DNA from 2 places in the Jeongeupia sp. USM3 genome. Region 2 is predicted to be linked to the other one. Evidence: predicted binding sites of a transcription regulator. Region 2 holds the regulator's gene; the other holds the start of a gene.
What was found. Region 2 encodes sigma-54, which starts transcription at its own class of promoters, with help from an activator protein. Its sites were predicted from a motif close to CTGGCACGCTTCATGCTT; they were not measured.
Positions count from the first base shown of each region.

Region 1: BJP62_RS05900 (ammonium transporter) is a predicted target of sigma-54. The motif match lies at 2,547-2,564, and genes of this name have one in related genera.

Region 1 covers NZ_CP017668.1:1,274,302-1,280,897, forward strand. The annotation lists gene BJP62_RS05890 (porin) at 1-828, shown strand, start outside; gene BJP62_RS05895 (porin) at 1,193-2,341, shown strand; gene BJP62_RS05900 (ammonium transporter) at 2,622-3,824, shown strand; gene BJP62_RS18320 (hypothetical protein) at 3,902-4,084, opposite strand; gene BJP62_RS05905 (VOC family protein) at 4,441-4,857, opposite strand; gene BJP62_RS05910 (EAL domain-containing protein) at 4,919-6,184, opposite strand; gene BJP62_RS17920 (fimbrial protein) at 6,214-6,596, opposite strand, start outside.
Region 2 covers NZ_CP017668.1:2,777,173-2,783,768, reverse strand. The annotation lists gene hprK (HPr(Ser) kinase/phosphatase) at 1-47, opposite strand, end outside; gene ptsN (PTS IIA-like nitrogen regulatory protein PtsN) at 122-589, opposite strand; gene hpf (ribosome hibernation-promoting factor, HPF/YfiA family) at 703-1,032, opposite strand; gene BJP62_RS13150 (RNA polymerase factor sigma-54) at 1,061-2,485, opposite strand; gene lptB (LPS export ABC transporter ATP-binding protein) at 2,763-3,497, opposite strand; gene lptA (lipopolysaccharide transport periplasmic protein LptA) at 3,494-4,087, opposite strand; gene lptC (LPS export ABC transporter periplasmic protein LptC) at 4,062-4,640, opposite strand; gene BJP62_RS13130 (HAD family hydrolase) at 4,644-5,168, opposite strand; gene BJP62_RS13125 (KpsF/GutQ family sugar-phosphate isomerase) at 5,183-6,154, opposite strand; gene BJP62_RS13120 (monovalent cation:proton antiporter family protein) at 6,259-6,596, shown strand, end outside.

The DNA.
Region 1 (6,596 bases), 1.5 Mb from region 2:
GAAGCGTGGGGCGGCTGGAAAGGCAACTGGGGCCAGGTGCGCTTCGGCAAGATCTACGCACCGTCCTACATGGCGCTCGACTGGCCGTACGCGGCGCAGGGTGGCTCGATGCACGTCGAGGAGGTCGGCGTGCTCGGCTTCAACGTCGAGAACTCGATCGTCTACGATTCGCCGGTGATCAACGGCTTCAACGTCTCGGCGATGTACTCGCTGCGTACGCAACAGAACAATGTCGATGGCGGCGGCAACGAATACTTCGCCGACATCACCGGCGGCTACAGCGGCCACAATGCCACGGTCAACGTCGGCTACCAGCAGGCCAAACCGCGGCTGCAGAGCGGCGGCGTCAGCGACGATGTCGACAAGTTCACCTTCGTCGCCGGCGGCTACACCTTCGGCGACAGCGGCTGGACGATGCGCGCCGGCTACAAGTGGTGGGACTGCAAGGCCTCGGCCGCGGCCAACGGCGCTGCCGGCACCGATCAGGGGCTGGATGACAACGTCGGCGGCTGCAACTACTTCACCGGCCCGGAACAGCAGCAGGCGTGGGTCCAGGGTATCTACACCACCGGCAAGCACAGCTTCTCGGTCGGCTACAACTACTTCTGGGGCGCCAAGGACATCAACGGCAACAAGATCGACGACAGCGACAGCCAGACGCTGCTGGCGCGCTACACCTACGCGCTGTCGAAGAACACCTCGGCCTACCTTGACACCCGGTTCAGCACCAACGACACCAACGGCACCATCGGCGCCACCTACGGCACCTCGTACAAGCCGGGCACCGATTCGTACCGTATCCTGATCGGCACCTGGACCGGCTTCTGAGCCAGCCCCCTGCCCCGACAAAAAGCCCGCGCCAGCGGGCTTTTTTTTGCCTGTCCCCCGCCCCAAGCCTTCGCCAAAGCCCGCTCAGCCCCCCACCCGCACCGGTCACACCGCACGAGCGATCCCCCCCCACTGCGCCGCCATTCGTCCGGGCTCGACCGGCCATGCTTACTAATGCAACACAAATGAAATGGGTATTTTGAAAAAATTTGTAATTTCAAATAAAAATTTGCATTATGCATATGGGCTTGGCGCAACGACAAAGCCGAATCAATCTGATTTCACGATTTTTCGGCCGACATACCGCGATTGCAGCCAGGCCAATTGATCTTGAAGACTTGGGTCGAACCGACAAGGAGCTTTCATGCAAATCCGTACGCTGCGCCGCCACACCCTTTCCGTCCTGCTGCTTGCAGCCGGCCTTGCCAGCCCCGCCTGGGCGGAAGTCACCATCGGCGGCTCGATCGAAACCGACATCCTGCTCGAAGGCTCGGAGGCCGACGGCTTCCGCGACAACGTACAGCTCGACGTCGAACCGCGGCTCTTCTTCGCCGGTGAAGACAAGCTCGACAACGGCTCGAGCGTGATCTGGAAGATCTGGACCGGCGCCGAAAACTACCGCAGCGACTCGGCCACCAACAACGACAACAACAGCGGCAACGGTTCGCGGACCTGGGGCAACCGGGAAGCGTGGGGCGGCTGGAAAGGCGGCTGGGGCCAGGTACGTCTGGGCAAGATCTATTCGCCGTCGTACATGGTGCTCGACTGGCCGTACGCCGCACAGGGCGGCTCGATGCACGTCGAGGAAGTCGGCCTGCTCGGCTTCAACATCGACAACGCCATCGTCTACGACTCGCCGAATCTGAGCGGCTTCACCGTCTCCGGCATGTACGCGCTGCGCACGCAGGCGAACCAGGTCGACGGCAACGGCAACGAATACTTCGCCGACATCACCGCCGGCTACAGCGGCTACGGTGCGACCGTCAACGTCGGCTACCAGCAGGCCAAGCCGCGGCTGAAAGACGGCCACGTCAGCGAAGACAACGACGAATTCGCCTTCATCGCCGGCGGCTACACCTTCGGCGACAGCGGCTTCACCCTGCGCGGCGGCTACAAGTGGTGGCAGTGCACGGCGTCGGCCAAGGCCGGTGCCGGCGAAGGCGGCGGCTTTGCCACCAATGTCGGCGGCTGCAACTACTTCACTGGCCCGGAACAGCAGCACGCCTGGGTGCAGGGCATCTACGCCTTCGGCAAGAACAGCTTTGCGCTCGGCTACAACTACTTCTGGGGCGCCGAGGACATCAACGGCAACAAGATCGACGACAGCGACAGCCAGACCTTGCTGGGGCGCTATACCTACACGTTGTCGAAGAACACCTCCGGCTACTTCGACGTGCGTTACAGCACCAACGATACCAACGGCAACATCGGTGCCACCTACGGTACCTCGTATGGTACGAAAGCCGGCACCGACTCGTACCGGCTGCTGCTCGGCACCTGGACCGGTTTCTAAGCGCGTCTCCTGTACGGTTTCAAGCCCGCTCGATGCGGGCTTTTTTTACATCCGTGCAGCACGCGCACCAGCATCGCCACACGGCACCTTTTGAGTGCAACACGGCCAAGGCCCTGGCCGGCGCCGCACCAAACCGGCGCAGCCATTCTGCCGATCCGGCCCCAAAATCTGGCAAATTTCCTTTGAAAACAGCCACCTGATCACACCGGCACGCTGCTTGCTTTCGGTGCACGCCACACAAGGCGCACCGATTCAAGGCGCCAATATCAGGGAGCATGCAGTGAGCCAATTCCAAACCAGCACCGACGTGCTGTTCATCCTGCTCGGGGCGATCATGATCCTGGCGATGCACGCCGGATTCGCCTTCCTCGAGCTCGGCACCGTCCGCAAGAAAAACCAGGTCAACGCGCTGGTGAAGATCCTCACCGACTTCGGCATTTCGGCGATCGCGTATTTCTTCATCGGCTACGGCATCGCCTACGGCACGCACTTCTTCGGCCCGGTCCACGAGATCGCCAAGGACAGCGGCTACGAGCTGGTGCGCTTCTTCTTTCTGCTGACCTTCGCCGCGGCGATTCCGGCCATCGTCTCCGGCGGCATTGCCGAGCGCGCCAGGTTCCACCCGCAATCGGCCTCCACCTTCCTGCTGGTCGGCTTCGTCTATCCCTTTTTCGAAGGGATGATGTGGAACAACAATTTCGGCATGCAGGACTGGTTCAAGGCCGTGTTCGGCGCGCCGTTCCACGACTTCGCCGGCTCGGTCGTCGTCCACGCGGTCGGCGGCTGGATCGCGCTGCCGGCCGTGCTGCTGCTCGGCGCGCGGCGCGGCCGCTACCACAAGGACGGCGGCGTTGCCGCACACCCGCCATCGAGCATCCCCTTCCTCGCGCTCGGCGCGTGGATCCTCATCGTCGGCTGGTTCGGCTTCAACGTGATGAGTGCGCAGAAGATCGCCGGCATCTCCGGCCTCGTCGCGATGAACTCGCTGATGGCCATGGTCGGCGGCACGCTGACCGCGATGTGGGCCGGCAGGAACGACCCCGGCTTCATCCACAACGGCCCGCTCGCCGGCCTGGTCGCCGTCTGCGCCGGTTCGGACGTGATGCACCCGCTCGGTGCGCTGGTCGTCGGCGGCGTCGCCGGCGCCGGCTTCGTCTGGCTGTTCACCGTGGTGCAGAACCGCTGGAAGATCGACGACGTCCTCGGCGTGTGGCCGCTGCACGGCATCTGCGGCGCCTGGGGCGGCATCGCCGCCGGGCTGTTCGGTCTCGAAGCACTCGGCGGCGCTGGCGGCGTGAGCTTCTGGGCGCAAGTGGTCGGCACGCTGCTGGGCGTGGTGATCGCCTTTGTCGGCGGCCTGATCGTCTACGGTGCGCTGAAAAAGACCGTCGGCCTGCGCTTGAGCGACGAGGAGGAATTCAACGGCGCCGATCTGTCGATCCACAAGATCAGCGCGAGCCCGGAGCGCGAATCAAGCTGGTAAAACCAAGGCCGGCGCTCAACGCCGGCCGATTGCCGTGACAATGGCCCGCTGCCTCTGCACGGGTACATCAGTCCAGATCAATCGATATAACCGTGCAGGCTCCAGAACACGACCTTGCCCTTGCGGGCGGGCATGATCGTATTCCGCCTGATCACCTCGACCTTTGGCTTGACAATCAGCGGCTTCCATAGGCCGTTGCACGGACATACATCGCCGGAGCGTACAATCTTTCCAAGCGGCATTGATACTTTCGGTTGCATCCTCATTCCCAGTCAGGCAATCAGCAAACTGCATGACATCACAACAGACACCGAAAAATCATCAGCCGCTTCTTAAAGAAGTGCAGGCATCACCGCAAAACCGCCACAACCGGGCAACTGACCGGCCACGAAAAAAAACCCGGCCAAAGGCCGGGCAAACGTTGCTCAAGTGATTCCTTATCCCGGCATGCCGGTTTGCACATCGCCCGATCAGGGCAATCCGGTTGCTACGGTTGTGCAAGGGCAATGCCCAGGTTTTTTCGGTACTGGCCTTGCTACCGCTGCGGGCCAGCGCGCCGGAAGCGCGGGCAGACCAGCCGCCCTCTCCCGAAATCCGGCAGCTGGACAATGCATATTCATGCCGGTTGTTCACCGGCGCTGATCGACCAGCGGATACCGAAGCGGTCGACCAGCGTGCCGAAGCCCAGCGCCCAGAAGGTCGGGCCGAACGGCATTTCAATGGCGCCGCCATCCGCCAGGGCATTGAAAAGCCGCTCGCCTTCGTCGCGGCTTTCCACACACAGCGTCAACTGAAAACCTTGGTGCGCCTTAGCGCTCAGATCGCAATCGGACAACATCAATTGCGTTTCGCCCACCTGCAACAGCGAATGCATGATTTTATCTTTCCAGCCGGACGGTACCGTCATGCCCGGATTGGCCGGCGCATCGCTGAACCGCGATACACACAGCGCCTTGGCACCCACGGCCTTGGTATAGAAATCCAAAGCTTCTTCACATTTTCCGTTCAGAAAAACATAGGTCAACAATTTCATTACGATCTCCAATTCAAGATGGCATCAAGAAACAACCGCGCAGGCTTGGCAGCACCGGCATTCAAACGGGCGATTGCGGGGCCCGCTGCCGGATCTGTGCCAGCAATTCATCCGCCGGCACCGGCATGCTGAAAATGGCACCCTGTACCTGATCACAACCGACAGCCTTGGCCAGCGCCAGATCCGCAAGGCGTTCAACGCCTTCGACCACGGTGGTCAATTGCAGTCGTTGCGCCATGCGCATGGCCGAATCCAGTAACTGCGTTGCCCGCGCATTGCCGGCGGCGTCGTGCACCAGGCTGCGGTCGAGCTTTACGTGCGTCAGCGGCAATTCGCCCAGCCAGCGCAAATTGGCGAATCCGTTGCCGAAATCGTCCAGCACTACGCCCACACCGGCCAGCCGCAGCCGGACCAGATTGCCCAGTGCCACGGCACTGGCCGCAGGGCGGGCCGACTCGGTGATCTCGAGTTCGAGCAAGGCCGGCGCCACGCCGTGCAGCCGCGCCAGCCCGAGCAGCCGGTCCGGCATCGCCAAATCCTGCAACATCGGCCAGTCGCAATTGATCGACACCGGCACCGCACAGCCCGCCGCCTGCCAGGCCTGCAGATCGGCCATCAGCTGGGCCACCAGCGCATCCGTCAGCGCACTCAGCAACGGCACGTCGTCGAACACCGCGGCAAAGGCCGCCGGCGCCAGCACGCCATGCTGCGGGTGCTGCCAGCGTGCCAGCATTTCGGCGCCGACGATGCGGCCATGCTTCAGGCAGACCTTGGGCTGGTAATACGGCACGAACTGCCCGGCTGCGATGGCCGGGCCGATTTCGCTCAGCCCGAGCCGTGGCGACCGGGGCTGTTGGCCGGATACATCGGGAAGCGCATCCACCGACTGCCGCAGCAGCGCCTGCAGCTTCAGCGCCGATATCGGCTTGCTCAGCCCGCCCAGCACCGGCACACCATAATCCCGCGCCAGCCGCACCGCCACATCCAGCAGCTGGGCATCGTGTGCGCTGGTCACGATCAGTCGCGGCGCCGCGGCGCCCCAGTGCCGCAGCCAGTGAATGAACTCGATGCCGTCCATTTCGGGCATCTGCAAATCCAGCACGATCAGATCGACCGAGCCTTGTGGCATCGTGGCCAGTTTTTCGCAGGCCGATGCCGCATCAGCAAAGGTCAGCACCTCCGCCACGCCGGCCTGCCGCAGCATTTCGCTCATGGCCAAACGCTGCGGGGCGTGATCGTCGATGACTACCGCACACTGCATGGAAAGTCCCAGTCGTTCTGTCCCAGCACTCGCCGGTGGGCACATTACTTGATAGCCGTCAGTCAAGCAGCTTGGGGGGGGCGATGGCGAATCCGCTATTCATAAGACAGCGTGTAATCCAACATACCCGCGACAGTACCTGCGGTAACCTTAGTTGCTGTCTGATAGAGCCGGGCATTGAATTTTAAATCAGCTGAGCCGCCGCTGGAGCCAGCCTGTGTAACAGCGGTTGTCGTCCCCAACGGGAAAGGAGTCACACCATCCTCCTTCAAGACTTGAATTGCGACGCCGGTTGCGGCATTGCCACCGGTATTTATTGCAAATGCGCCGACCACCTCCGAAACCTGCGAAGTACGCGGCACTATCAGCGCCTTGATGCGGGTATCCGGGTCGCATCCAATCACGCCAACCTTGAAGTTACTGGATTTTGATACGGACCCCGGCCCTTTAAAATCACTTGTCAAAGTATCAACCAGCG
Region 2 (6,596 bases):
TTCTCGGCGTTGTCGATGAAGAGTTGCCTGGTCGTGATCTGCGGCATGGTCGCTCGGGGCTGAAAGAAAACGGGGCGAACGCATTGCGTCGCCCGTTGAGCTTACACGAGGAAGGACGGGCTCAGAAGCCCGCGTACGGCTCCCAGGTCGAAATCAGCTTGTACGCCTGGCCCGGCTCGTCGAACGTCGCGAGCTGCTCGCGCACGGTCTTGTCCGAAAACAGCTGCGCGAGCTCCGAGAGGATCTGCAGGTGCAAGTCGGTCGCATTGGCGGGCACCAGCAGCACGAAGATCAGCGACACCGGCTTGCCGTCCGGCGCGTCGTACGGAATCGGCGCCTTCAGCCGAACGAAGGCGCCGGTCGCCTCCTTCAGGCCCTTGATCCGGCCGTGCGGGATCGCCACGCCCTGACCTAGGCCGGTCGAGCCGAGTTTTTCGCGTGCGAACAGGCTGTCGAAAATCACGCTGCGGGCGATGCCGTGGCTGTTTTCGAACAGGATGCCGACTTGTTCGAACACGCGTTTCTTGCTGCCGACATCCATGTCGAGAAACACGTTCTGGGTCGGCAGTATCTTGGAAATCAGGCTCATTGCGAGAATCCATGAGCAGGAGGAACGTCGAAGCGCATCATTGTATCGCCAGCCGGCCCGTAAACAAAAACGGGAACCCGTTTAACGGGTTCCCGTTGGCAGGAAAAGAACACTTACTCTTCTTCGGATACGACCTGACGGCGGATGCTCTCGCCATCGTGGCCGTTGCGCTTTTCCTTGTGCTTGACGATCTGCCGGTCGAGCTTGTCGGCCAGCGCGTCGATCGCGGCATACATGTCTTCGTCGATCGCCTCGACGTGGATGTCCTTGCCCGGCACGTGCACGGTTGCCTCAATTTTCTGCTGCAGGCGTTCGACCGACAGGACGACGCCGACTTCGATCACCGCGTCAAAATGACGCGTCACCCGGTCGAGCTTGCTCGTGATGTAATCACGGATCGCCGGGGTCACTTCAAGGTGATGGCCGCTGATATTGAGGTTCATAGATCTTCTCCTTACAGGGAAATCGCCGTTACAGGCATTTGCGCAGATTGACGGGAGGGATTTGCATCGCCTCCCTGTATTTGGCAACGGTTCGTCGCGCAACCACGACCCCTTGCCCTGCCAACGCTTCGGCGATGGCACTATCCGACAACGGCTTGAGCTTGTCCTCCGACTGGATCATCTGGCGAATCTGCGCCTTGATCGCAGTCGCCGACGCTTCGCCGCCGGCCTCGGTCTCGACATGACTGCCGAAGAAATACTTGAATTCGAAGATGCCGCGCGGCGTCAGCATGTACTTCTGGGTGGTGACGCGCGAAACGGTCGATTCGTGCAGGTCGAGTTCGGACGCGATGTCGCGCAGCACCAGAGGGCGCATGGCGATCTCGCCATGCTCGAAGAAGGCGCGCTGCTTGTCGACGATGGCCTGGCCGACGCGCAGGATGGTATCGAAGCGCTGCTGGACGCTCTTGACCAGCCACTTGGCTTCCTGCAGCTCGCGGGCCATCGATCCGCCATCGCTGCGCTGCAGAATGTCGGCGTACATCCGGTTGACCCTGAGTTTGGGTCGGGCCGCGTCGTTCAACCGCACTCGCCATTGCCCCTTGAACTTGCTGACCAAGACGTCAGCGACCACATAATGCGACGATTCGTCGCTCCATTGTGCCCCTGGCCGCGGATTCAGGCTGACGATCAGCGCTTGCGCCGCCTTCAGTTCCGTTTCATCGCATTTCAGACGCCGTTTCAACCTAGTGTAGTCCCGTGCCGCGAGCAAATCGAGACTGTCCCGCACGATCTCGAGCGCCAGTTGACGCACGTCAGACACTGGCAACGCTGCGAGTTGAAGTGCCAGCGACTCGGCCATATCTCTGGCGCCGACACCGAGCGGCTCGAGCTGCTTGAGCCGCGCCAGCGCGATCGCCAGGTCATCGGGTTCGAACTCGAACTCGCCGGCAAGTTCCGCCGGCAGCAGCACGAGGATTTCCTCGAGCGGCTGGGTCAGGAAGCCGTCGTCGTCGAGCGCGTCAATCAGCCAGGTCAGCGCCGCGCGGTCGCGCAGCGGAATCGGCAGCAGTCCGGCCTGCGCCAGCAGGTGCTCGCGCAAGGTCAGCTCGCGAGCGATGTTGCTGGCGGGGTCGAAATCATCGTCGTCATCGCCGCCGCTGCGCGCGCCGCCGCCACTACCTTCCCAGCCCCAGTCGTCATTGTCGAATGCCGACTCGCTTGCCGGCGCATCATCGCTGCCGCTGTTCTCGGCCGGCGCCTCGGCGCCGCCTTCGCCCTCGCTTGAGGCGTGATGGTCTTCGCCGCGCTCAAGCAGCGGATTTTCGGCCAGGAAGCGCTCGACCTCCTGCTGGAAATCGAGCGTCGACAGCTGCAGCAGCTTGATCGACTGCTGCAGCTGCGGCGTCAGGTTCAGCTGTTGCGAGAGGCGGAGTTGCAGCGATTGCTTCATTCGCGCGCTTTAGACCCTGTTTACGATCTTTTCACGGCCGCGTTCCGGGCAGTGCCGGTGGCGGGCAAGGCGTGAACCGCGCCGCGGTACGAGTACCGCAAGCGGTTTGCAACGCGGCTCGCCGCCGGCAATGCCCGGAAGCCGAAGGGCCGAGCCGGAAAAAATGCATCCACTGCGTTGTACTCCTTGCCAATAACCGGTTGTTGCCCGCGTCGCACGCCTTGTGGCTGCATTTTTTCCGGCTCGGCGCGGTCGCGAAAAGATCATAAACAGGTTCTTACATCCGGAAGTGTTCGCCGAGGTAGACCCGGCGGACCTGCTCGTCGGCAATGATCGCGCTCGGCAATCCCGACGCCATCACCGAACCTTCGGAAATGATGTAGGCGCGATCGCAGATGCCCAGCGTTTCGCGGACATTGTGGTCGGTGATCAGTACGCCGATACCGCGCTCCTTGAGAAAACGGATGATGCGCTGGATGTCCATCACCGCGATCGGGTCGACGCCGGCAAACGGCTCGTCGAGCAGGATGAAGCGGGGGCTGGCCGCAAGCGCGCGGGCGATTTCGGCGCGGCGGCGCTCGCCGCCCGACAGGCTCATCGCGTTGTTTTCGCGCAGATGCGAGATATGCAGATCCTCGAGCAACTCGTCGAGCCGCTTGGCGCGCTCGACCTTGTCGGCGACGTGCAGCTCGAGCACCGAGAGGATGTTCTGTTCGACCGTCATCTTGCGAAAGATCGACGCCTCCTGCGGCAGGTAGCCGACGCCCATCCGTGCACGCTCGTGCATCGGCAGGTGGCCGATGTCGATGCCGTCGAGCCGGATCTCGCCACCATCCTTGGCGACAAGGCCGACGATCATGTAGAAGCTCGTCGTCTTGCCTGCGCCGTTCGGGCCGAGCAGGCCGACGACCTCGCCGGCGGCAACGTCGATCGACACGTCCTTGACGACGGTGCGCTTCTTGTAGCGCTTCATCAGCCCGCCGGCGCTCAGCACCGCCCTGGTCTCGCTCATTGCGCGTCCTTGCTCCACGAACCGCCGGCCTTCGGTGCACTCGCGACCGGCTTGCTGGCAACGGGCTTGGCCGGTTTAGGTGCGCTGGCGTCCTTTTTCTTCGGCATCAGCGTGATGTTGACCCGGCTGCCCGGCTTGCCGTCGGTCTGAGCCTGGTAGGTCGATGTCGCCATGTCATAGATGATCACGTCGCCGATCACCTCGTCGCCGGTATCGCGACGCACCCAGGCCTTGTTGATCAGCTTAAGGATGCCGGTCTTGCCGTCGTAATCGTAGTGCAGCGAGTTGGCGTCGACCCACTCGCCGGTGTCCATGCGCTGGCGGAACTTGACCGGCTTGCCGTCGCCCAGCGAGAACTGGTTGCCGTCGGCGTCCTGGCGCACGGTGACCTTGTCGGCCTTCAGCGTCATCGTCCCCTGGACGACGATCACGTTGCCGGTATAGACGCCGACGTTGTTCTTCTGGTCGAAGTTGGCGTAGTCGGCCGTGATGTTCATCGGCTTTTCGCGGTCGGCGGTTTCTGCCTGTGCCAGCGGGGCGGCCAGCAGGATCAGCGCCGATAGTTCAGCGGCGCGGCGGCGGCGGGACATAGGTCGTGCTCACTTTGGAGAGTAGTTCCAGGGTTTCCTTGTCGAGGTCGGCATTGAAGCCGACCCCGGACACGGTGTATGCGCCCATCTTGCCGTTGACCGGCGTCTTGGACCAGACGAAGTTCTCTTTCGGCTTGACCCAGACATCCGAGCTGACGACGTCGAGCTGCGGCTTGTCCGCGCTCGGCGCCCGGGTCAGCTTGGCATCGTCGGGAAACCAGACGAGGGTACCATTTTGTTCGGTGCGCGCGCGCCTGCCGACGACGGTCAGCTCTGCCGTATCGGGCTTGGTGTAGTGGATGCGCGGCTGGTCGAGCCAGTTGGTATCGCCGGCCGGATAGTGCCGGAGCCGATCGGCGTAGATCCGTGACAGCAGCTTGCCGTTCACGTCGAAACGGTAGGCGGTCGCGTTCTGCGCGATCAGGTCCGGCTCGTTCGGCCGCTCCGGCCGGCCGATGCCGGGCACCTGCGCGACCTCGTTGAGGATCAGCACCAGCGCACCGAGCGTTGCCAGCAGCAGGATGGGCAGGAGTTTGGTCGACAGGCCGCCCATGGATCAGCGCAGGTAATGGGCGATCAGCCCGTCGTAAGTGCCCTGCGCCTGCATGATCAGCTCGCAGACCTCGCGCACCGCACCATGGCCACCGGCGCGGCCGGTCACGTAGTGGGCATTCTGCAGCACGATTTCGGGCGAATCGGGCACCGCAACGGCGAACGCTGCGCGGCGCATCACCGGCAGGTCGATCACGTCGTCACCCATATAGCCGCACTCGGCCGCGCTCACGCCGGCCGCTTCGAGCAGCTCGCCAAACGTCGCCAGCTTGTCGTGCGCGCCCTGATAGACGAAGTCGATTCCCAGGTTGTTGGCGCGGTGTTCGAGCAGCCTGGATTTGCGACCGGTGATGATCGCCAGCTTCACGCCGGTTTGCTGCAGCATGCGCAGGCCGTGGCCGTCGAGCGAGTTGAACGCCTTCATTTCCTCACCGGCGTCGTTGTAATACAGACCGCCATCGGTCATGACGCCGTCGACGTCGAATATCATCAGCCGCACGGCGCGGGCTTTTTCCATCATCGCTTTCATCCTTGAGTTTCGGGTCAGACGACCCGGGCACGCAGCAGGTCGTGCATGTTCAGTGCACCGGCGAGTCTGCCGGCGTCGAGCACCAGCAGGCCGTTGATCCGGCGGCTTTCCATCACCTGTACCGCCTCGGCGGCCAGATGGTCGGCGTCTATCGTCAGCGGATTGCGCGTCATCACCTGCGCGACCGGCGTTGCCATCACGTCGCGGCCGGCGTCGAGCGCACGGCGCAGGTCCCCGTCGGTGAACACGCCGACCAGCGCCCCTGCCGCGTCGACGACGGCGGTCATGCCGAGGCCTTTGCGGCTGATTTCGAGCAGCGCGTCGCGCAGCAGCACGTCGTCGCGGACCACCGGCAGCGCGTCGCCGCCGTGCATCACGTCACGCACGTGCACCAGCAGCCGGCGGCCGAGGCTGCCGCCCGGGTGCGACAGCGCGAAGTCCTCGGCCTTGAAGCCGCGCGCGTCGAGCAGGGCAACCGCCAGCGCGTCGCCGAGCGCCAGTGCCGCGGTCGTGCTCGCCGTCGGCGCCAGATTGAGCGGGCACGCTTCCTGCGCCACGCCGGCGTCGAGCCAGATCTCGGCCGCACGCGTCAGGGTCGAATCTTCGCGACCGGTCATCGCGATCACCTTGACGCCAAGGCGCTTCAGGCTGGGCAGGATCGCCAGTATCTCGTCACTCTCGCCCGAATACGACAGCGCCAACACGACGTCGGCAGCGGTGATCATGCCGAGGTCACCGTGCACGGCTTCGGCCGGATGGATGAACATCGCCGTCGTGCCGGTACTGGCCAGCGTCGCGGCGATCTTGCGCGCGATATGGCCGGACTTGCCCATGCCGGTCACGACGACGCGGCCGGTACAGCCGAGCAGCAGCGCACAGGCGGCGTCGAAGCGATGGTCGAGTCGTTCGGCCAGCGCGGCGATCGCGTCGGCCTCGATCGCCAGCACCTGGCGCGCTCGCGCCAGTGATTGCGTGATTTCAGTCATGGACGTCAGTATAAAAGAGCCGTGCCGGACGCCGCCAGCAAGTAGGCCACACCGGCAGGTATAATTTTTGCCAGACCCATCACGGAACCTTCCGGCCGCAGCCCATGCCCGTCCATCTCTCGTCCCTGTTGCTGCTGCTCGCCGCCGCGGTGATCACCGTCGTGCTTTGCCGGCTGGTCAAGCTGCCGGCCATGCTCGGCTACCTGTTCGTCGGCATGCTGATCGGCCCGCACGTGCTCGGGCTGATCGCCAGCAGCGAGGAGGCGACCCATCTGGCCGAATACGGCGTGGTGTTCCTGATGTTCACGCTCGGGCTCGAGTTCAACCTCGCCAAGCTCAAGGCGATGCGCCGCATCGTGTTCGGCCTCGGCGCGGCGCAGGTCGGCGCGATGGTGCTGCTGGTGATCATCGGTCTGGTCCTGATCGTCCGGCTGAACTGGGC